Regions from separate parts of the Metabacillus flavus genome, predicted to be linked through region 1. Evidence: riboswitches for the same ligand, from Rfam matches in the RefSeq annotation. Region 1 holds a riboswitch; each other region holds the start of a gene.

What was found. Region 1 has a riboswitch for cobalamin ahead of J9317_RS05385 (ribonucleoside-diphosphate reductase subunit alpha). Riboswitches for the same ligand answer to the same signal wherever they lie in the genome.
Region 2: linked by a shared signal. The riboswitch ahead of metE (5-methyltetrahydropteroyltriglutamate--homocysteine S-methyltransferase) and the one ahead of J9317_RS05385 (ribonucleoside-diphosphate reductase subunit alpha) in region 1 are both predicted to bind cobalamin.
Region 3: linked by a shared signal. The riboswitch ahead of J9317_RS08020 (ABC transporter substrate-binding protein) and the one ahead of J9317_RS05385 (ribonucleoside-diphosphate reductase subunit alpha) in region 1 are both predicted to bind cobalamin.

What each region holds. Positions count from the first base shown of each region.
Region 1 is NZ_JAGVRK010000001.1:1,016,908-1,024,110, reverse strand. It holds gene J9317_RS05405 (DUF2705 family protein) at 53-1,033, opposite strand; gene J9317_RS05400 (ABC transporter ATP-binding protein) at 1,026-1,940, opposite strand; gene J9317_RS05395 (SGNH/GDSL hydrolase family protein) at 1,937-2,737, opposite strand; gene dat (D-amino-acid transaminase) at 3,031-3,888, opposite strand; cobalamin riboswitch at 4,086-4,265, shown strand; gene J9317_RS05385 (ribonucleoside-diphosphate reductase subunit alpha) at 4,386-6,647, shown strand; gene J9317_RS05380 (ribonucleotide-diphosphate reductase subunit beta) at 6,660-7,203, shown strand, end outside.
Region 2 is NZ_JAGVRK010000001.1:1,759,157-1,766,359, forward strand. It holds gene carB (carbamoyl-phosphate synthase large subunit) at 1-1,529, shown strand, start outside; gene J9317_RS09060 (dihydroorotate dehydrogenase electron transfer subunit) at 1,526-2,305, shown strand; gene J9317_RS09065 (dihydroorotate dehydrogenase) at 2,299-3,234, shown strand; gene pyrF (orotidine-5'-phosphate decarboxylase) at 3,203-3,922, shown strand; gene pyrE (orotate phosphoribosyltransferase) at 3,919-4,560, shown strand; cobalamin riboswitch at 4,622-4,806, shown strand; gene metE (5-methyltetrahydropteroyltriglutamate--homocysteine S-methyltransferase) at 4,978-7,203, shown strand, end outside.
Region 3 is NZ_JAGVRK010000001.1:1,548,272-1,555,474, reverse strand. It holds gene J9317_RS08030 (adenosylcobinamide amidohydrolase) at 1-68, opposite strand, end outside; gene J9317_RS08025 (FecCD family ABC transporter permease) at 85-1,113, opposite strand; gene J9317_RS08020 (ABC transporter substrate-binding protein) at 1,076-2,047, opposite strand; cobalamin riboswitch at 2,231-2,418, opposite strand; gene J9317_RS08015 (NUDIX hydrolase) at 2,523-3,140, opposite strand; gene J9317_RS20585 (protein YkpC) at 3,486-3,617, shown strand; gene J9317_RS08010 (DUF1349 domain-containing protein) at 3,675-4,757, opposite strand; gene abc-f (ribosomal protection-like ABC-F family protein) at 4,829-6,535, opposite strand; gene J9317_RS08000 (TetR/AcrR family transcriptional regulator) at 6,801-7,203, opposite strand, start outside.

The DNA of each region.
Region 1 (7,203 bases):
AAGTGAAAAGAGTTTATAAAACTGACGATCTGAACTGCCTCTTTTTCTAGTTTTAATAAACATCCTTCCGCGTAAAAAAGAAAAAGGAAATAGCTAAAGCAGCAGCTGCCCAAATGGTCAGCACGGTCATTGAAAAGCCTAGCGTCATACCGTTGATCGGCGGCGCCATGCCGCTGAGATAATCAGTCAGCCTTAAGTTCACCATAAAAAGGTATTTGGCTGAGTCCCATGCTGATACCATGTTAGCAAGGATCGCTCCCGCTATTAGAGAAGCAAGCATAACACCCATTACGGAGGCGGTGCTTTTCATAACGGAGGAAAGCGCAAAGGTGAGCGTGCCGACTACCACCGCAACAAACCAGACTAAACCAAAGTCCATTATGAGATACTGCCACATGCTCATCATCTGCACCTGACTCGTATCAAGTTGGCCGCCGTTCACCGTAAATCCGGTTAATACCGGCAAATTCCAGCCCGTATAGCCTAAAGCAACTCCTGACACGAGATACGTCAAAATTCCGACTGACAGGACGATAAACGAGATGGACAGAAGAAGCGTGATGTATTTGCTTAATAGGATTTTCCACCTTTTGACCGGCCTCGTCAGAAGCAGCTTGATTGTTCCGTTTGTATGCTCGGATGAAACAAGGTCACTCGCGATGACCATCACCATCAGCGGCAAAAGCAGATCAATCGAATTTTCAGCAAATATTCTCATAAAGGTCGGAGCACCCGGGGCAGATGGATTGATATCATGGTTCAGGTAATACTGCTGCTGATTGACCCGGATTTGCATGAATTCTTTCCACTCACCGGAAATGCCGCCTGAGCTCAGCCTGTTTTGGGTATTGATAATCTCCTGCTGCACCTGCGTTCGCCAGTCTTCCGTCCCCGCTTCTTTAACGGATTCTTCATACTTCTTGACTTGTGCATAGGTAAACAGCGCTGCTAATACTGCAATGATGCCCATGATAATAAACAGTCTCTTTTTCCGCACGATCTTAATCATTTCGTTATATACAAGATTAATCAATGGTTTCACCTTCTGTCAGTTCAATGAAGAGGTCTTCCAGTGTTGGGAGCTTTATTTCAATTCCGCTTACACTCACACCTGCGTTAACCAGCTTTTCATTCCACATTGCAATGTGAGTTTCATCATTTGCGGTTACAAGAGCTCCATCCTTTTCTGCAAGAATGGCTGTTTCCTGCTCCAGCAGCTCTTTCGCTTTTGCCAGTGGTGCCGCATTCCAGATCACACGCTCTTTTTCTGTCAGCAAGGCAGAAACGGTATCGATGCGGAGGACCTTTCCTTTGGACATAATGGCTACCCGGTCGCACATTAATTGAATTTCACTGAGCAGGTGGGAAGACACGAGGACGGTTAACCCCTCCTTCTCTGCAAGAAAACGGATAAATTCGCGCATTTCCCGGATTCCCATTGGATCAAGACCATTTGTCGGTTCATCCAGGATGAGTACTTTCGGACGGCTGAGGAGCGCCTGGGCAATTCCCAGTCTTTGTCTCATCCCGAGTGAATACGTACTGACCCGGTCATCGATTCGGTGCTCAAGCCGGACAAGATGAACAACTTCATCAATGCGCTCCTCTTTTAATCCCGGAATCATCCGTTTGAAATATTCAAGATTTTCCCGTCCGCTTAAATACGTATAAAGCTCTGGATTTTCGACGATGCAGCCGATATTCCGGATGGCTTTTGTATACTGTTTCTCCAGGTCATATCCGCATATGGAGATTTTTCCAGATGTTGGTTTGATTAGCCCGACCAGCATGCGGATCGTCGTCGTTTTACCGGCTCCATTCGGTCCTAAAAAGCCGAACACTTCCCCTTTTTGAAGTTCGAAGCTTAACCCTTTAATAATTTCCTTTTTTTTGATTGTTTTCTTCAAACCCGATACAGAGAGTGTCACATTATCTGTCATTTTTTCTTTCCCTCCTCACTGAAGACGATGAGGGAGGACAGCCGCTCTCCTATTAGCTTATACCCCTCTTTATTTGGATGAAATTTATCACTATACAAGTAGTCATTCACATTTTGTTCGAATAAATCAAAGGTGGGCACCATAACGGTTTTCTTATATTTTGCCGCTTCATTAGCGGTATAAAAATTCCACTCTCTTACAATGCCGGAGGTTACAGAGCTATCGGACAGATCATTAAATGGATTATACAGCCCAACATAATAGATCGCCGCATCCGGATTTATGGTGCGGATTTGTTTGAAAATCCCGGACAGCCTGTTCAGAAATGCTGTTCTTGTCTGTTCAATCGTCTTGCTCGACAGGTCGTTCATCACTTGTCCGCCCGCAAAAAGGTCATTTCCCCCGATGGTCATCACAATAGCATCCGCCTTACTGATTTGGCGCTGAATTTCCGCCTGCTTCAGCTGCTTGTCCAGCCCCGACGATGTCTGTCCGCTGATGGATAAATTGGAGAGCGTAACCTTCTGCTCCGATCTGCCTCGAAGATCATTCATTAAATACCCGACATATCCTTTCCCGTCGCCATCACCGATCCCTCTTGTAAGAGAATCGCCAAGTCCAACGACAACATACTCATTATCCTGCTTAGCCGGTTTGTTATCAGATGGTTGGGTGCTCCTTTTTGCAGGAGGATCAGGCTGCTGAAAAAATTGGCTGTTCATCGTGTATCCTAAACCGCCTATCCACAATATGCTTGCGGCTAATGAAATTCCCGCTATCAGTTTTACACTTTTCATTTGGATGGTTTGCACCTTTCAGTGAGATTCTTTTATTGTACCTTAAATCATTGGAAAAGCTTACAGCAGCGGTTTCATCAATGTGTTTCAACGAGAAAATTCCTTAATACAAGGCTCTGTTAAACTTGGCTGTTGATTTCCGTTGCAGGCGATCGCTTTCCACTCCAATCAACAGGTGTTAAAAATCAACATTAGACTTTAACAGAGCCTAATACAAAAAAACAGGAATGCTCTTTTAACAGCACTCCCGTTATCTAAACGGCTAAACTGTTTGTGTACAGTTTATTAACCCTTTACAAAACGCCATTCTTCTTATGGTCCGGCAGCAGCTCCCGGAACGCTTTTGCAATCGACAATGTGACCGGTCCCGGCTTTCCTTTGCTGTAGGACTTGCCGTCAATTTTCACAATTGGCATCACTTCGATCGTTGTAGAGGAGATAAAGGCTTCCTCATACTGATCGAGCTCGGATGCCTGAATTTCTTTTTCAACTGCATTTACCCCGGCATTTCTGGATGCTTCCAATATTTTAAGACGTGTAATGCCGTTCAAAATGAAGTTATTGGCGGGATGAGTATAAACCGTTCCATCCTTAACTGCATAAAAATTTGTGGAGCTTCCTTCTGTGACAATACCGTCCCGTACAAAAATGGTTTCATATTTCCCTGCGTCCGCTGCTTCCTGTTTCGCCATCACATTCCACAGAAGATTCAGGCTTTTAATGTCGCAGCGTTTCCAGCGCATGTCCTCCGCTGTGATGACCTCAACGCCGGTTTTTTGAAGCTCTTCCGGACGTTTCGATGGAACCGGATAGGCCACCAGCTGAGCTGGAATATCTGATCCGGGGAAAAGGTGGTTCCTTGGGCTGACCCCTCTTGTCACCTGCATATAGATTCCGCCGTCCCATACCTTGTTCACCGAGACCAACTCTCTAACCCGGTTTTTCAGCTCCTCGATATCATAAGGCAGCGAAATTTTGATTTCTCCAGCACTTCTTTTTAATCTTTCTAAATGCTCATCCATTGTAAAAACTTCTCCATCATAGACCCGGATTACTTCATAGACGCCGTCTCCGAATTGATAGCCTCTGTCCTCAATATCTACTTTTGCCTGCTCTCGATCGATTAGTTCTGTATTCATCAGGATTTTCATAGAGCACCTCTGGAATTTTCAGATTTGTACTTATCATTACATACGGTTGGCCGAGTTATTGTCAAGCACATCCGCGTAAATAAAAAAGAATATTTTTGAGGGGAAATAGTTGAAATTCAAAATCTTGTACTTTAATATGTATCTATAACAAACACAATATATAGAAACTTAAATTAAAACATACCACTATATATAGTTTATATTCCACAGCAAACGGTGCTAAGAATAGCTTAAAAGGGAATCCGGTTAAAGACCGGAACTGTCCCCGCAACTGTAAGTGTGACGAACTGGGAAAGCCACTGTACGGCTTCGTACGGGAAGGACCCATAGTAGGAGGAAGCACAAGTCAGGAGACCTGCCGATGCTGGATATGTTTCGCTTTTCCCGGGGATTGGGAAGATGAAACGGTGGAAGTAAAAGATCTTCTTTTATTCTATCGTTTGATCCGCTCAATTGCCAAGAGCGGATTTTTTATTTTCCTTTGGAGGAGGATGGCGATGACCACCGTAATGACGAATGAAAAAGGCGTAAAAAGGCCATTTGATCAACAGAATTATATGCAATGGATACAGGAAGCGGGAAAAGATTTTCATCACCTTGATTTGCTTACCTTTACAGAGAGATTAATTGAAGCGGTCGCAGCGAGAGATACATATACAGAAAAACAAATGAAGAACCTCGCCATTTTAGAAGGCTTGGCGAACATATCGGAGCTCGAGCCGGATTGGACTTACCTTTGTGCCCGTCTGTATTTGGACGAGCTTTATTCAGAAGCAGCAAAAAGCCGCGGATATGATAAATCAGCGAAATACGGATCCTTCCTTGAACTGATTGATCGCCTTCACAGCATTGGCATTTACGGAGACCTGATTCCGCATTCGTATACTTCTAAAGAAATCAGCGAGCTCGGCGAGATAATCGATCCGGAACGCGATCTGCTCTTCACCTATATCGGACTCCGGACGCTTGCTGACCGCTACATAGCCCGCGACTTCAGCAAAAACGTCATGGAGCTTCCCCAGGAGCGCTTTATGATAATTGCGATGACCTTGATGGCAAAAGAGCCGGCGGAGCACAGAATTCATCTCGTTAAAGAAGCGTATTGGGCTCTGAGCAATCTTTATATGACGGTTGCGACTCCTACTCTATCAAATGCCGGGAAATCCGTCGGGCAGCTGTCCAGCTGCTTTATCGATACGATTGACGACAGTCTGCAAGGCATTTTTGACAGCAACACAGATATTGCGAATTTATCAAAAAGCGGCGGCGGCATCGGCGTCTATCTTGGAAAAATCCGCAGCAGAGGCAGTGATATCCGCGGGTTTAAAGGGGTTTCCTCCGGCGTGCTTCCTTGGATGAAGCAGCTTAATAATACAGCGGTCAGCGTCGATCAGCTCGGCCAAAGAAAAGGCGCCATCGCGGTTTACCTTGATGTATGGCATAAAGACATCTTTTCTTTCCTCGATTCCAAGCTGAATAATGGGGACGAGCGGCTCCGTACCCATGACTTGTTTACAGGCGTCTGTCTCCCTGATTTATTTATGGAACAGGTCGAGGAACGCGGTGACTGGTATTTATTCGACCCCCATGAGGTCATAAAAACACTCGGCTACAGCCTGGAGGATTATTTTGACGAGAAAAAAGGCAGCGGCAGCTTCCGTGAAAAGTATTGGGAGTGCGTCCGCCATCCTGATTTAGCGAAAGAAAAAGTCCCGGCAATTGATATCATGAAGCGGATCATGATCAGCCAGCTTGAGTCAGGGACACCATTTATGTTTTACCGGGACGAAGTGAACCGGATGAATACCAACGCTCATGCTGGAATGGTATACTGCACCAACCTCTGCACAGAAATCACTCAAAACCAAAGCGCGACGACGATGGATGAACAATATACGGAGGACGGAAAAATCATAACAGTTAAAACACCCGGTGATTTTGTTGTTTGCAACCTTTCCTCCATCAGTCTTGCTAAAGCAGTTAGAGAGGACGTGCTCGAACGTCTTATACCAATTCAGGTCAGGATGCTTGATAATGTCATAGATTTAAATGACATTCCGGTTCTGCAGGCGAAGCTGACAAATTCCAAATACCGCGCAATCGGACTTGGAACCTTTGGCTGGCATCATCTTCTAGCCCTTGAAGGCATTAAGTGGGAAAGTGATGAAGCGGTACAGTACGCCGATCAGCTTTACGAAAAAATCTCCTTTTTGACGATTCAGGCGAGCTCGGAGCTTGCGAAGGAAAAAGGTTCTTACCCGGCATTTGAAGGGTCCGGCTGGGAAACAGGCACTTATTTTGAGAACCGCGGCTACCGTTCTGAAGAATGGCAGGAGCTTCAGCAGCGAATCGCTGAAAACGGCATGCGGAACGGTTACTTGATGGCAGTCGCACCAAATGCCTCTACATCCATCATTGCCGGCAGCACAGCAAGCATTGATCCGATTTTTCAAAAGGTTTATTCGGAAGAAAAGAAAGACTACAAGATTCCGGTCACAGCCCCTGATTTGAGCCCGGAAACGACTTGGTATTATAAATCCGCCTATTTCACCGATCAGCATTGGAGCATTGAACAAAATGCGGCGAGACAGCGCCATATTGATCAATCAATCTCATTTAACTTTTACGTACTGAATACAATCAAAGCAAAAGAATTGCTCGATCTTCACATGAGCGCCTGGAACGCAGGACTGAAAACAACCTATTACGTCCGCTCCACTTCCAGCCTCATCGAAGACTGCGATTCCTGTGCGAGCTAGGAGGAAAAACAGATGACAGACATCGCACTATCACAGCGGACCATTATGGATCCCGAGGCGCCGAACCGTTCCACAGCGCTGATCAACGGCCGGAGTTCCAACATTTTAAACTGGGATGATGTTGCCTATCCATGGGCGTATTCCAAATATAAGAAAATGCTATCGAACTTCTGGACGCCATTTGAAATCAATATGTCTCAGGATGTTAAGCAATTTAAAGACCTCGATGAGCATGAAAAGGATGCCTTCCTTAAAATCATTGGGCTTCTCGCCCTGCTCGACAGCATTCAAACGGATTATGCAGGAAAAGTCGCTGACTACATTACCGACTCAAGCATTAACGCACTCATGATTATGCTTGCACAGCAGGAAGTCATTCACAATCATTCTTACTCTTATGTACTCTCTAGCATTGTGCCGAAAAGCAAGCAGGATCAAGTATTCGAGTATTGGCGGAGCGAGGCAATACTCAGGAAGCGAAACGATTTTGTTACAAACGGCTACAAGGATTTTGCAGAAAACGCGAATGTCGAAAACCTGCTCAAGTCGCTTGTTT
Region 2 (7,203 bases), 740 kb from region 1:
CGATCCGCATCGGTCAGGGAGTAGAGTTTGATTATGCGACAGTTCACTCCGTATGGGCGATAAAAGAGGCTGGGTATGAGGCAATTATTATTAACAATAATCCAGAGACAGTTTCAACAGATTTCAGCATCTCAGATAAGCTTTACTTCGAGCCGCTCACTGCAGAAGATGTCATGCATGTAATTGAACTTGAAAAACCAATCGGCGTGGTCGTGCAGTTTGGCGGCCAGACTGCCATTAATCTCGCGGATGAGCTATCTGCCCGCGGTGTTGAAATTCTTGGAACCTCATTGGAAGACCTGGATCGGGCGGAAAACCGGGACAAGTTTGAGCAAACAATCAATACACTTGGGATTCCTCAGCCCCTTGGAAAAACAGCTGTATCGGCAAGTGAAGCAGCGGTTATTGCGCATGACATTGGCTACCCCGTTCTTGTCCGGCCTTCCTATGTATTAGGGGGACGAGCGATGGAAATTGTCTATCGGGAGGAAGAATTGCTTCATTACATGGAGAATGCGGTGAAAGTAAATCCAGCTCATCCCGTCCTGATTGATAAATACTTAACGGGCAAGGAAATTGAAGTGGATGCGATCTCTGACGGGGAGACGATTGTGATACCGGGGATTATGGAGCATATTGAAAGAGCCGGTGTCCATTCCGGAGACTCGATTGCGGTATATCCGCCTCAAACCCTTTCGGATGACTGCAAAACCAAAATCATTGAGCATACGATCGCTCTCGCGAAAGGACTGAATATCTCCGGACTCCTGAATATCCAGTTTGTTATTTATAAAGATGATGTGTTCGTCCTGGAAGTAAACCCAAGGTCAAGCAGGACGGTCCCGTTTTTAAGCAAAATTACCGGTGTTCCAATGGCGAACCTTGCAACGAAGGTGGTTTTGGGGCACAAGCTAAAAGACATGGGGTATGAAACCGGCTTGATAGAAGAGAAGGCTGGTGTATATGTAAAAGTTCCTGTATTCTCTTTTGCGAAACTAAGGATGGTCGACATTACCCTGGGACCTGAAATGAAATCCACTGGGGAAGTAATGGGCAAAGATGTCACCCTTGAAAAGGCTTTGTATAAGGGTTTGGTTGCATCCGGGATTCAAATTCATAAATATGGATCTGTTCTTCTGACCGTAGCGGATAAAGACAAAACGGAAGGGCTGGAAATCGCAAGACGCTTTAACCGAATCGGCTACCAGATCCTCGCGACAAGCGGCACAGCTGAATACCTGAGGGAAGCGGGCATCCCTTCAAAAATAGTCAATAAAATCAGTGAGCAGCCCAATCTTCTGGATGTGATCCGGAACGGAGAAGCCCAATTTGTCATCAACACGTTGACAAGAGGAAAACAGCCGGCAAGAGACGGTTTCAAAATCCGCCGTGAATCCGTTGAAAATGGTGTACCATGCCTGACATCACTTGATACAGCTAAAGCGATATTAAGGGTTCTAGAATCGATGAGTTTTTCGACTGAAGCCATGCAGGAGCTGAATCCCAGACGGGAGGCTGTTCATTCATGATCGGAAAAGAAGACATGCAGATTGTCTCGCATAAAGAAATTGCAAAGGATATTTTCGAACTTGTCTTGCAGGGAGAATTGACCCGGCAAATGACGAAGCCCGGCCAGTTTGTCCATGTAAAAGTATCGGAAACATTTGTCCCGCTGCTTAGAAGACCGATCAGCATTGCCAGAATCAGCCGGGAGGACAGGACATTTACCATCATCTACAGAAAAAGCGGGGAAGGCACGGCACTTCTTTCTTCCAAAAAACCTGGAGAAAAGGCAGACATAATCGGTCCGCTCGGAAACGGGTTTCCTATTGACAGTTCTTTAAAAGGGAAAAAGGTTTTGCTTACAGGAGGCGGCATCGGCGTTCCTCCCCTTTATGAACTTTCGCGCCAGCTGAAAGCCATAGGAGCGGTGCCTGTCCATGTATTGGGCTTTGAAAACATAGAGGCGTCCTTCTATAAAGAAGAGTTTGCCAGACTTGGAGATACCTATTTTTCCACAACGGATGGCAGCTTGGGAGTGAAAGGATTCGTAACAGATGCCATCAGCTATCATGAAATTGAGTTTGACAGTTTATACGCCTGCGGCCCGACTCCAATGCTAAAGGCGCTTGAAACCAGGTATACCGAAAGGGAAGTATACCTTTCCCTTGAAGAGAGAATGGGCTGCGGGATAGGAGCTTGCTTTGCCTGTGTGTGCCACATTCCAAATGATCCAGCCGGCTACAAAAAAGTATGCAGCGACGGGCCGGTATTCAGAGCGGGCGAGGTGGTGCTTTCATGCTGAACATAACACTTCCGGGATTAACGCTGAAAAATCCGGTCATGCCTGCTTCCGGATGCTTCGGATTCGGTAAGGAGTTCTCCAATCTATATGACTTGAACAAGCTCGGTGCCATTATGATAAAAGCAGCTACACCTGAAGCAAGATTCGGCAACGAAACACCGCGTGTGGCGGAGACGCCCGGCGGGATGCTGAACGCGATCGGACTTCAAAATCCTGGACTATCGGGAGTGATCCAAACCGAGCTGCCAAGGCTTGAATCCTTTGATGTACCGATCATTGCCAATGTAGCAGGATCAAGCATTGAGGATTATATGGAAGTAGCGGAAAGAATCAGCCAGGCACCAAATGTAGCGGCACTGGAATTGAATATTTCCTGTCCGAATGTAAAAACAGGGGGCATAGCATTCGGTACGGATCCTAAAATGGCAGCTGACTTGACCGAGGCAGTAAAACGTGTTTCCAGCGTGCCTGTGTATGTCAAGCTTTCTCCGAATGTTACGAGTATTTCTGAGATTGCGATCGCAGTGGAACAGGCTGGAGCAGACGGGTTAACAATGATTAACACTCTTCTTGGAATGCGGCTTGACCTGAAAACCGGAAGACCCGTTTTAGCTAATAAAACGGGGGGGCTTTCAGGTCCTGCTATCAAGCCGGTGGCAATCCGGATGATTCATGAGGTCAGCCGTGCTGTATCCATCCCAATCATCGGAATGGGCGGCATCCAGTCAGCAGAGGATGTATTAGAGTTTTTATATGCCGGTGCAAGTGCGGTTGCTGTTGGAACGGCGAACTTTGTCAATCCGTTTATCTGTTCAGAAATCATTGATGAACTTCCTGAAATGCTGAGCAAATATGGTTTCAGCCATGTTCGGGAGTGTATAGGAAGGAGTCATGAGGATGCACCGAAACCCGATTATCATCGCGCTTGATTTTGAAAATAAAGGAGAAGCCGCCCGCTTTTTGAAGGGAATGGGCAGTGAAAAGCTGTATGTGAAAACCGGAATGGAGCTTTTTTACAAGGAAGGTCCAGCTGTGATTGAATGGCTGAAGGAGGAAGGTCATCAAGTCTTTTTGGATTTAAAGCTTCATGATATTCCGAATACCGTAAAGAGAGCAATGAAGGTACTTGCCTCGCTTCAGCCGGACATGATCAATGTCCACGCAGCAGGAGGACGCGCAATGATGGAGGCGGCGATGGAAGGCTTGATCTCAGGGACTCCTGCAGGACAGAAGCGGCCGCATTTAATCGGGGTTACTCAGCTTACCAGTACGTCGCAAAAGGTATTGAATGAGGAGCTCCTCATTGAGAAGGAAATGAACGAGGCAGTGCATCATTATGCAGCAAATGCTAAGCAATCCGGACTGGATGGTATTGTATGCAGCGTATGGGAATCCAAACAGGTCAAGAAGGCATTTGGCCCGGATTTTATGACTGTTACGCCTGGGATCCGGCTGGCAGGCGATGCGGCTCTGGATCAGTCAAGAGTCGCAACACCAGAAATGGCGCGCAGTGAAAAATCTACCTATTTTGTTGCCGGAAGAAGCATTACTCAAAAAGAACATCCGCTGAATGCATATAAAAAGATGCAAATGGACTGGGAGGGTGTAAAGATATGAAAGAGAAAATTGCAAAGTCACTGCTTGAAATAGGGGCGGTCACACTGAAGCCAAACGAGCCGTTTACATGGTCAAGCGGCATGCTTTCCCCTATTTACTGCGATAATCGTTTAACTCTGTCTTTTCCGGAAATACGCAGTGAGATTGCAAAAGGTCTGTCACGTCTGATCCAGATGAATTATCCGGATGCAACGCTGATTGCTGGAACGGCAACGGCTGGGATTGCCCATGCAGCGCTTGTCAGTGATATTCTCGGACTGCCGATGTGCTATGTGCGAGGAAGTGCCAAAGGACACGGCAAAGGAAACATGATTGAGGGAAGAGCTGGAGAGAACGACCGGGCAGTAGTCATTGAAGACCTGATTTCAACCGGCGGAAGCTCCATTCATACCGTCAAAGCGCTCCGTGAAGCAGGAGCGGATGTATTGGGTGTTGCTGCTATTTTCACCTATGAGTTTGACGCAGCCGATCAGAACTTCAGCGAAGAGCTGATTTCATACCGGACACTGACAGACTATTCGACTCTCATTCAGATCGCCAGGCAGGAAAACCGTATTAAAGAAAAGGATCTTAAAAAGCTTGAGCTATGGAGAAAGAATCCTTCCTCCATTGAATGGAGAGCGGAAACCTCTGTCTGAATAGAAAGATTTGTCTTGCAATTGCGAAACCTATTATGCTATAAAAGATACTATCAATTTCATATTGTAGAGGAATACCAGGTACCGCTTTTAGCGGTTTAATAGGGAATCCGGTTATAATCCGGAGCTGTCCCCGCAACTGTATGTGCTGACGATCCTGCTAAAAAGCCACTGTCATAATGGACGGGAAGGCGCAGGAAAGACTGAAGCATAAGCCAGGAGACCTGCCTGTATTCCTTGGAGTTTTCTGTCTTCGGGGGGTGAGATGCGGAAACGATCATGATACATACTTTTCTATTTGATGTTTTTCATCGATCGTTTTTGACTGGACCGAGTCAGACCTGTTTATGCCAATGTAGGCGAACCAGGGAGATGAGGATCAGTCTTTTTTTTTATTACGAAAGGAGAGAGGCTCGAATGAAGAAGGTGAAAAGCAGCAATCAAGGATATCCGCGTTTAGGACAGAATAGAGAATGGAAAAGGGTGCTTGAGTCTTATTGGAAAAAAGAGATAAGCGAATCACTTTTCCTGGAGAAAATGAAGGAACTTCGGATCGGGAATGTCCGCAAGCAAACAGATGCCGGCATTGACCTTATACCGGTCGGTGATTTTACCTTGTATGATCAAATGCTTGATATGGCCTGGATGTTTAACCTGATTCCTGAAAGGCACCGAACAGAAAACCCTGCCTCCATTGACTGCTATTTTTCCATGGCAAGGGGGTCGAAGAGCGCAACAGCGTGCGCGATGACGAAGTGGTTTGATACGAATTACCATTATCTCGTACCAGAGTGGGAAGGCTCAGAGCCGAAGCTCAATTTCAATAAACCACTTGACCATTATCTTGAAGCAAAAGAATGGGCAGATGGAAAACCTGTCATCATTGGTCCTTATACATTTATCAGGCTTTCCAAGGGCTATGAATCTCTTGAAAAGGCTGCAGAGAAGCTGCTGCCTCTATATGCTCAACTTCTCCAGCAGCTGGAAGAACACGGTGCGCAAATTGCTCAAGTGGATGAACCGGCCTTTGTTTATGAAGAAACATCCGAAGATTTCCCGATTATTCAGTCCATGTATTCATATTTGGACGGAAAAGTGAGCAGCCTTAAGATTTGCATACAAACTTATTTTGAATCTCCGGACGCTTACCAGCAGTTAATGACCTTGCCTGTCAGCGGATGGGGTTTTGATTTTACAAGAGGAAATACGATTGACTTAATGAAAAAGCATGGGTTCCCGGCAGATAAATTTTTGGCAGCGGGGATTATAGACGGGCGAAACATATGGCGGGCTAAAGGTACGGAATCACTAAAACTAGTGGAGTTTTTGCAAAAGAAAATCAAGCCTTGCGAGCTATGGATCCAGCCCTCCTGCAGCCTCATTCATGTACCAGAGACAAAAGAAGGTGAAGTCAGCCTTCCAGCAGGTGTTTATAACAGTCTGTCTTTCGCAAAAGAAAAACTTGCGGAATGCGTCCTCCTAGCAGGAAGCATCGATTTGGAAGCCAAAAATAGAATTCTTGAATGGGATCAGGCCTATCAGGAATTAACAAAATATCGGAAATCTGAAAATCTCTCTGATAAGGTTCAATCCTTTAAGAGGAAGCAGGCATTTTCAGAGAGAGAGGAAATTCAAAGAAAAGCATTTCAGCTCCCATTGCTTCCGTTGACAACAATCGGGAGTTTTCCGCAGACGAAAGAGGTGAGAAAGCAGAGGAAGAGATTCCGGGACGGCCTTCTTTCAAAACAGGAATATGATGCGTTTGTTAAAAGGGAAACAAAGCGGTGGATTGGGATTCAGGAGGAAGCAGGCCTGGACGTTCTCGTACATGGAGAATTCGAGCGGAATGATATGGTTGAGTACTTCGGTGAAAACCTTGATGGATTCGCATTTACAAAGCATGGATGGGTCCAGTCTTACGGCTCCAGAGGGGTAAAGCCACCCATCATTTTCGGGGACATCGGCTGGAGAGGATCCATCACATCTGAGCTTGCTTCGTACTCCCAATCTCTGACGGATAAGCCTGTAAAAGGGATGCTGACCGGCCCGGTGACGATTCTGAACTGGTCCTTCCCGCGTGATGATCAAAGCAGTGAAGTTCTTGCAAGCTTTATTGCAGCTGCTCTAAGAAAAGAAGTGCTTGAGCTTGAAAAAGCAGGCATCCGCATGATTCAAATAGATGAGCCGGCGTTTAGAGAGGGTCTTCCGCTTAAGAAAAGCAAACAGGCGGCTTATACAGAATGGGCAGTCAATGCATTCAGAGCGACTCATTGGGATGTGCAGGCGGATACGCAAATTCACACCCATATGTGCTACAGCGAGTTTTCAGAAATGATGGACGCAATATCCGATATGGATGCTGACGTCATTTCCATTGAAACGTCAAGGGGCGGCGGCGAGAACATCAGCACGTTTAAAGAATTCAGCTATGATAAAATGATTGGTCTTGGTGTGTATGATATACACAGCCCTCGAATCCCTGCAGCCGCTGAAATGGAGAAGGTGATTGAACAGTGCCTTACAGTTCTGCCGGCCGGCCGGTTTTGGATTAATCCGGACTGCGGTCTGAAAACCAGATCTGAAGAGGAAGCCATACAGTCCCTCAGCAATATGGCGGAAGCTGCGTTCAATATAAGAGATAAA
Region 3 (7,203 bases), 530 kb from region 1:
GTGAAAGAGAGGTTATTCAATACGTTTTCTTGATGATATCCGCCAGCAAGATCCTGAACTGCAATCATAATCCAGCCTCCTTTCCTATGTCCTTCTTTTCTTGGCTGCCAGAATAACGGCAAAAACAGGGGCTCCGATAATAGCGGTAATGATGCCAATAGGTAGCTCTACCGGTGAAATCACCGTCCTTGCCAGCAAATCAGCCAAAATCAGAAATCCAGCTCCGAATATCATCGATAAAGGAAGCAGATGGCGATGATCACTTCCGCACAGGAGCCTCGTCATATGAGGAATAACTAGTCCGACAAAACCGATTGTTCCGGATACCGCAACCGCAGAGCCAGTCAGCATCGAAGCTGAAATGATGATAATAAGCTGTTTGCGTCTCACATTTACTCCAATATGGCGTGCCCGTTCCTCTCCGAAGGCAAATGCATTTAATTCTCTGCTGTGCATAAAGAGCAGGAATGCACCTGCGGCTGTAAACGGCAGAATCATATAAATGTAAGGCCAGCCTCTCATAGACACACTTCCAAGAAGCCAGTTCATTACCTGCCTGAGCTCCTCTCCGCTTAAAGCGATGATCAGGGAGATAAAAGAACCTAAAAAGGAGTTGAAAATAATTCCTGCTAAGATCATCGTCTCCATCGACGTTCTTCTCTGAGCAAGATAAGCAAATCCCAGAACCCCAAACATTGTCAGGAATCCGGAAGCAATGCTGACGATAGGGAGTGAAAAGCTGCCGAACGCCTGGAATCCAAAATAAATCACACTAACAGCTCCGAGAGATGCACCTGAAGAAACGCCTAGTGTATATGGGTCTGCTAACGGATTTCTCAGCAGCCCCTGGAAGGCGGCGCCGGATAAAGCAAGTGCCGCGCCTACAAGGCCTGCGAGGAGAACACGCGGAATACGAATCGACATTAATATATTTTCATTTGCCTCAGAAACCGCATTTCCGCCTAATAGAACAGAAACAATTTCAGCTGGAGAAATAGCTGCCGTTCCAATAGAAACGGCAGCTAAAAAGGCGACCGCTAAAAAAAGGATCGCCAAAGCATATTGAAAGGTACGGTTATTTTGTAAAAACGTCCGGATAGATTGAGTGTGCAAGTTCCTCTACTCCTTCAATTAAACGCGGACCCGGTCTTGTAACTTTATCCGAATGCACGTCAAAAACTGCTTTATTTTTAATAGCGGCAACACTCTCCCAGCCTTTCCGGCTCATCACCTGTTTAATGGGATCCGGACTATAATAGCCATAGGTCGTCACAATGGCATCTGGATTCAATTTAACAATTGCTTCTTCCGTCATTTTTGGCCATCCGCTTAGTGCTGCCGCCGCATTTTTAGCTCCGACCGTGGTTAATATGTCATTAAGGAATGTGTCTTTGCCTGCTGTATAAATCTCCGGTGAAGGAGAAACCTCTACGAATACACTTTTTCTTCGATCATCCGGGATGCTCGCTGCTTTTTCTTCGATATTGGCAAGATCCTTTTTCATTCCATCAATCATTTTCTCAGACTTCTCAACTTCTCCAGTTGCCTTCCCAATCATTTCCATAGACTCATAGACCTCTTCGAAACTTTGTGCCTCATTGACCACCACTACATCAATTCCTGCATCCTTCAGCTGTTTCAGTCCATCAGCGGAATTATGCGCCCCTGATTCATGCGCCAGCACCAAATCAGGCTGGAGGCCAATAATTTTCTCAACATTAATATCCATTCCTCCAACTTTTTCTTTCTTAAGAGCTTCTTCCGGGTAATTATCGTTATCGGTTACGCCAACAACTTTATCTCCTAAACCCATAGAAAAAACGATTTCCGTGTTGCTTGGAATTAGAGAAACAATTTCTTTTGGCTTCTCTTCAATTGTCACTTCTGAATTGGAAGCATCTTTTATTTTAACTGGAAACTCTGCCTTTTCTTCCTGTGATGCCTGCTGTCCCTTTGTTTTCTCAGGCGCTGCAGAATCAGATGCACAGCCCCCTAAGACACCCGCTGTCAAAAGCAGGGCTGTTAAAGCTGATAAGAACTTATTCATTTTTTTATCCCCCGTAATCATTCTTCAATTTCATTGCCATCACCAGCTCAAGCCTGGCTGAATTTCCCGAAAAACAAAAAACACCTCCCTGGCAAAAGGAGATGACGGTTCATGTTATGTAGACTGCATAAGCCAATAAGAGACTTTCCTGTCAACGGTAACACCATCCTATCCTCGTAGGTATGCGGTGACGAGGTGTGAGGCAGGTCTCCTGGCTCATGATCATCGCTCCCCGCTCCTTCCCATGCAAAGCCGCACAGTGGATTAAGCAGGTCACTCCCATTTACAGTGGCGGGACCGCGCCGGAGTTTAACCGGCTTCCCTTTTAAGCTGACGAAAAAGAAATCAGCACCTACACCTTATCGATATGAATGTTTCGTACACGAAGTATTATACACAACCTTCAGCCTAATGTCAGTCGCTTTCTTTTGCTTGTAAATGAGAAAAAGCAGCAGGCAGCTGCTTTTCACAGTCGTTAATCAAAGTACACCTGTTTTCCTGCATCCCAGCCATATTCAAACAAAATCCTAATCTGGCTTTCTGTAATTCTGCCAACAGAAAGCTCAGGAAGTTCATCCAGTCCGAAAAAACCTGCATCCAGTGTCTCAAAACCAGTTGCGAGCTTGCCCCCTATTTCTTCACACAAAAAGAAAAGCTTATAGATATGATAGGCTCCAGGCGGATGAGGATGGCACTTCTTGTCCATCACCGCAATCAGCCTTACTGGCTTAACTTCTAACCCAGACTCCTCAAATGCCTCCTTAACTGCATTTTCCGACGGACTTACCCCGATATCCGCCCATCCTCCAGGCAGCGACCAGCGTCCATCCATCATCTCCCGAACGAGCAGTATCTTGTTGTCTCTGAAAACAACCGCTCTAACATCCACTTTAGGCGTCTGATACCCTGTTTCGTTTGCGAACAATTCTGGAAGCTTTTCCATCGGCACTTCTGTATATTCAGCCATTATTTCCTGACTCAGCTCCCGCAGACGCTCAAACCGCTCAATATCAAATTGATCCTTTGAATAAGCAAGACCTGCCTGTGACAGAGACTGAATCTCCTTCGCCCACGTTACCCACTTAGGCTCCATGATTCTCCTCCTATCCCTATGCTCTATTTGCATTGTATCCTATGAAAGGATGACATGCATAGACACGGCTTTTGATGAAGGGCTTAGCGGAATACCTTTAAAAGAATGCATTACCAATGGCCACGACGGTTATATGAACCAAAAAACCGTTCCCCTCTAACCATTTCTCTCGATAGGTAATTTTTAGAAGATCGATTTACCGCCTTCTTATGGGACATAATTTCAGCTCGGTACAGGTATATTTCCCCATTTTTCAAAAAGAAGAGATTTATCCCTTTCCAAACAGCTTGTCCCCGCTTTATAGTGGGGAAGGATTTTTTATTTAATGAGCGGAGGGTTGCAGAGATGAGAGATATGGGCAGAAGAATTGTGATTAGTCTGGTGCTGGCAGGGATTATCCTGGGCGGAATGAGTGTATCGTTTGCCAATTTGCCGGACGGAGATCAGCGGGAAGAAAATTTAATCGTCCGCCCGTAGATCGGTTCTCAAATAAAAAGAGCAGCCGGGAAGCTGTTCCCGAACTGCCCTTTTCCTTTAAAATAACTCAACAAGCCTGAAGCTGCTGAATTCTGCATGAAAGCCTTTTTCAATCGGACTGCAGCAATAGATCCCGCACATTACTTTTTTTTCATCATGATGCAGTCTTGTTACTCTAAGCTGCTGCCAATTTCCTTTAAGCAGCACATCGATTTTATAATCATTCCCAGTCCTGGTTACTCTGTAGGTGAGTTCTTGAATAGCTTCATCCGTTTCCTGAGTGGACCAGTCGCTGTATCCGAAATTTGTTGCCACTGCTCCAAGCTTTGGATGCTGATTCACTTCATGTTCAAGAGACGTTTTCAGCCAATTGTCTTCATCCACACGAATCATTAAGCCCGCTTGATCAAATTGATGGATTGGTTCTCCTTTTACAGTAACCGTCATCATGAAATCGAGATCGGTTTGAAAATAATAAAAATGTCCATTATCATTGCTGAAACCGTAATGTGTTCTTTGCCAAAAGTCTGTCAGGCGGTCCGTCTCCACTGTCAGCGATCCGCTCCTTTCCATCCAGGAAGAAGGCTCATTCAGCCATTTCCCTCCATGGAATCCCTCTTGAATAACTCTGGGACCCTGTTCAAGCCGAGGATCATTCTGGATGATAAGATTGGCTTTTTGTTTTGGCTCATCAATGATTTCGTGAATTCGCTGGGCACCGAATTTCCATTCGATGTTCACCTGTCCGTCTGCGTACTCCCGTTCCCTCGCTGTTTGCTTTGTGCAGTCAATCCAGATAGACGTATCATATAAATGATCAAGTGTATTTTTTAGCAAAAATGCACCGCTTACAATGACGATATCCAGCTCCCGGTGAAGCTTTGCGTTCTCAATAGCCATATTTGCTTTATGATCCGGCATGGATTGTTCGTACCAGCTTTTGGCCGGATTTTCAGGATCAATATCCACTGGCTCCTCCATTAATTCCTCTAAATGGACGAGAATCCCCTGTTTAACCAGTTCCCCTTGAAGTGCCCGGGCTTGTGTCTCAAATCCTGATCCGTTCGTTCCGCTGACCCCTATGATCACCGGTTTTTGATTCGGCAAAATTCCCATCACCCGTTCGACAATTGTTTCCATATTCAGCCCCCACTATTTTCGGACATGCTTATTGAATCGATTGTACCATTAGGCTCAATCAATGTCTTACTTTACCCATTGTTTAGTTCTTTTTTTCTGCTCATAAGCTGCTTAAAGCTATTATCGAGCTCTGTATACTCCGGATCTCCGGGCTGCAGCAGGCTTAACTTCCCCAGTACGGCAGAAAGTTCGGTCTCAAGAATAAGAAGCTTTTCCTTATCATCCTTAGGTTCGGTTACAGAATCTTTTTTCTCCCATTCTTTTAAAGTCATTCCATATTTGCGAATTACCTGATCTTCTTCTATGACCAGCATACTATCAGCCAGCTTCTCCAAAAAGTAGTAATCGTGGGAGACAATGAGCAATGTCCCTGAAAACAGACTAAGGGTTTCCTCCAGCTGCTCTCTTGATGGAAGATCCAGGTGATTAGTAGGTTCGTCTAAAATGAGCATATCGAGCTCCTGCAAAAGCAGCCCGATTAATTTCACCCTTGTTCTTTGTCCAAGGCTAAGCTCTTCAATTTTGCGGTCCATCATTTCTGATAATCCCAGATGGGCACTAATGTCCATCGCTCTGCTTTTTGTATCCCGATCAGTTAAACCGAGCGCTTGGATTGGAGTCAAATTTACATTTAAGTCCTCTACCTCCTGGCTCAGATAGCCGATTTTAAGAGAATGGCTGAACCATATTTCGCCTTCGGAGAGCTCCTCTTTTCCTAATAAAATGTTTAAAAAAGTCGTTTTCCCGCTTCCATTCGGTCCAAGCAGTGCTGCTTTTTCTCCATGTTTCATATAAAAGTGACTTTGGTGAAACAACGTTCTCGAGCCAAATGCTTTGGCCGCATTGGTGGCTTCAAGAATCCGTTTTCCCCTTTTTTGAGAGGCGTTAAAGTCAAAATAAACGCTCGTATCTTCTTTAGGCTTTTCCACTTTATTTTTTTCCATTTCGGCATTCAGCCGTTTCATTTTAGAACGAATTTGGATGTCCATTTTCTTTGCTTTCACTCTTTGAGTTTCTTTATAGCCCATAGGAAGCTTCTCATTCGTCTTGCTCTTGGTGGAATCCCTGTGAGCTTTCTCGGACCAGCTCTTTAAGTTCTCCATCTGGCCTTCAATCCGTTTCTTATACCGCTGCTGCTTTTCATAATCCCTTTCCTGGATCTCGAACCTGCGCTGCTTCTCTTTCCTGTAATCAGAGTAGTTTCCTTCATAGGAAATGAGTTTTCCATCGTGGAGCTCTTCAATTCTCGTTACAGTTTGATCAAGAAAATAACGATCATGAGAAATGATCAGTACCGTCCCGCTAAATCGCTGCAGTTCTGACGTGAGCCATTTGATTCCACGCAGATCCATATGATTCGTCGGTTCATCCAGGATAAGCAAATCCGGATTCCCTTGAAGCACATTGGTCAATGCGACCTTTAATTTTTCACCGCCGCTTAAATGCCTTCTTTCACGATGATCTTCCAGTGAGCCAATCCCCAGCATTTTAGCGGATTTCAGCCATTCCTTAGAATGATGCTGAACTTTTAAGCTATCATCCGTATAATCGACAGATTGCTGCAGATAACCGATTTTCACTTTTTTCCCGAACACATCTATATAGCCTTCATCCATAGAGAGGATACCCGCAAGAAGTTTTGCAAAAGTTGTTTTTCCCGTACCGTTGTATCCGGCAAGACCAATTCTGTCGCCCAAAGCAATATCTAAATTTATCCCTGTTAATATATCCCGGTCACCAAAGCTTTTTTTCACATTTCTTATTTTCATCAATAGCATACGCTTCACATCCCACTCTTTTTTGAATACAAAAAAACCTCTCAGGAACCTGAAGAGGATGACGAATGCCGTATTCAAAAAAAGCCTATGCCAAAATTGCTTTTGACGGCTTTAGAATGAAAAATGGGCGCACGAATCCTACTCTCTTTTGGTTCCTTTTTATTAAAGAAACGTCAGAAAATAAGATTACAGCTTCATTGGCCCAAATTCATTCCCTTCTGCAAATAGTACATTTAGTATATTCAAATCTTGCGTTAACTGTCAATCAACATTTACAGAGAGATTGCAGATGATGGCGCACGACTCTGCTCATTTTTTCAGGACTGCTCTCATACGGTCTGATAACACCATGAATGGCTAATCCGTCAATTAAAGCAAATAGACGCTCAATTTCTATTTCTGGATCCAGGTTTTCTTTTGCCATTCCTAAATTAATTAGCCCTGTAATGATCATTGTAACTCCTCTTTTTAATTCATCATATAATTCAGCGCTAAGCGGAGCCAGCTCCCGGTCAGTAAAAGCTTTTGCGATAAACGCAAACCACACCTCCGTTTCCATTCTTCTTTCATCGTTCAGCGGAAGGGCTTCTTCCAGCAGCATCGCCATATCTTCCATATGGTCACCTGTGAATACAGCTCCTTCTGCTCTTTTCCGGATTTTATCCGAT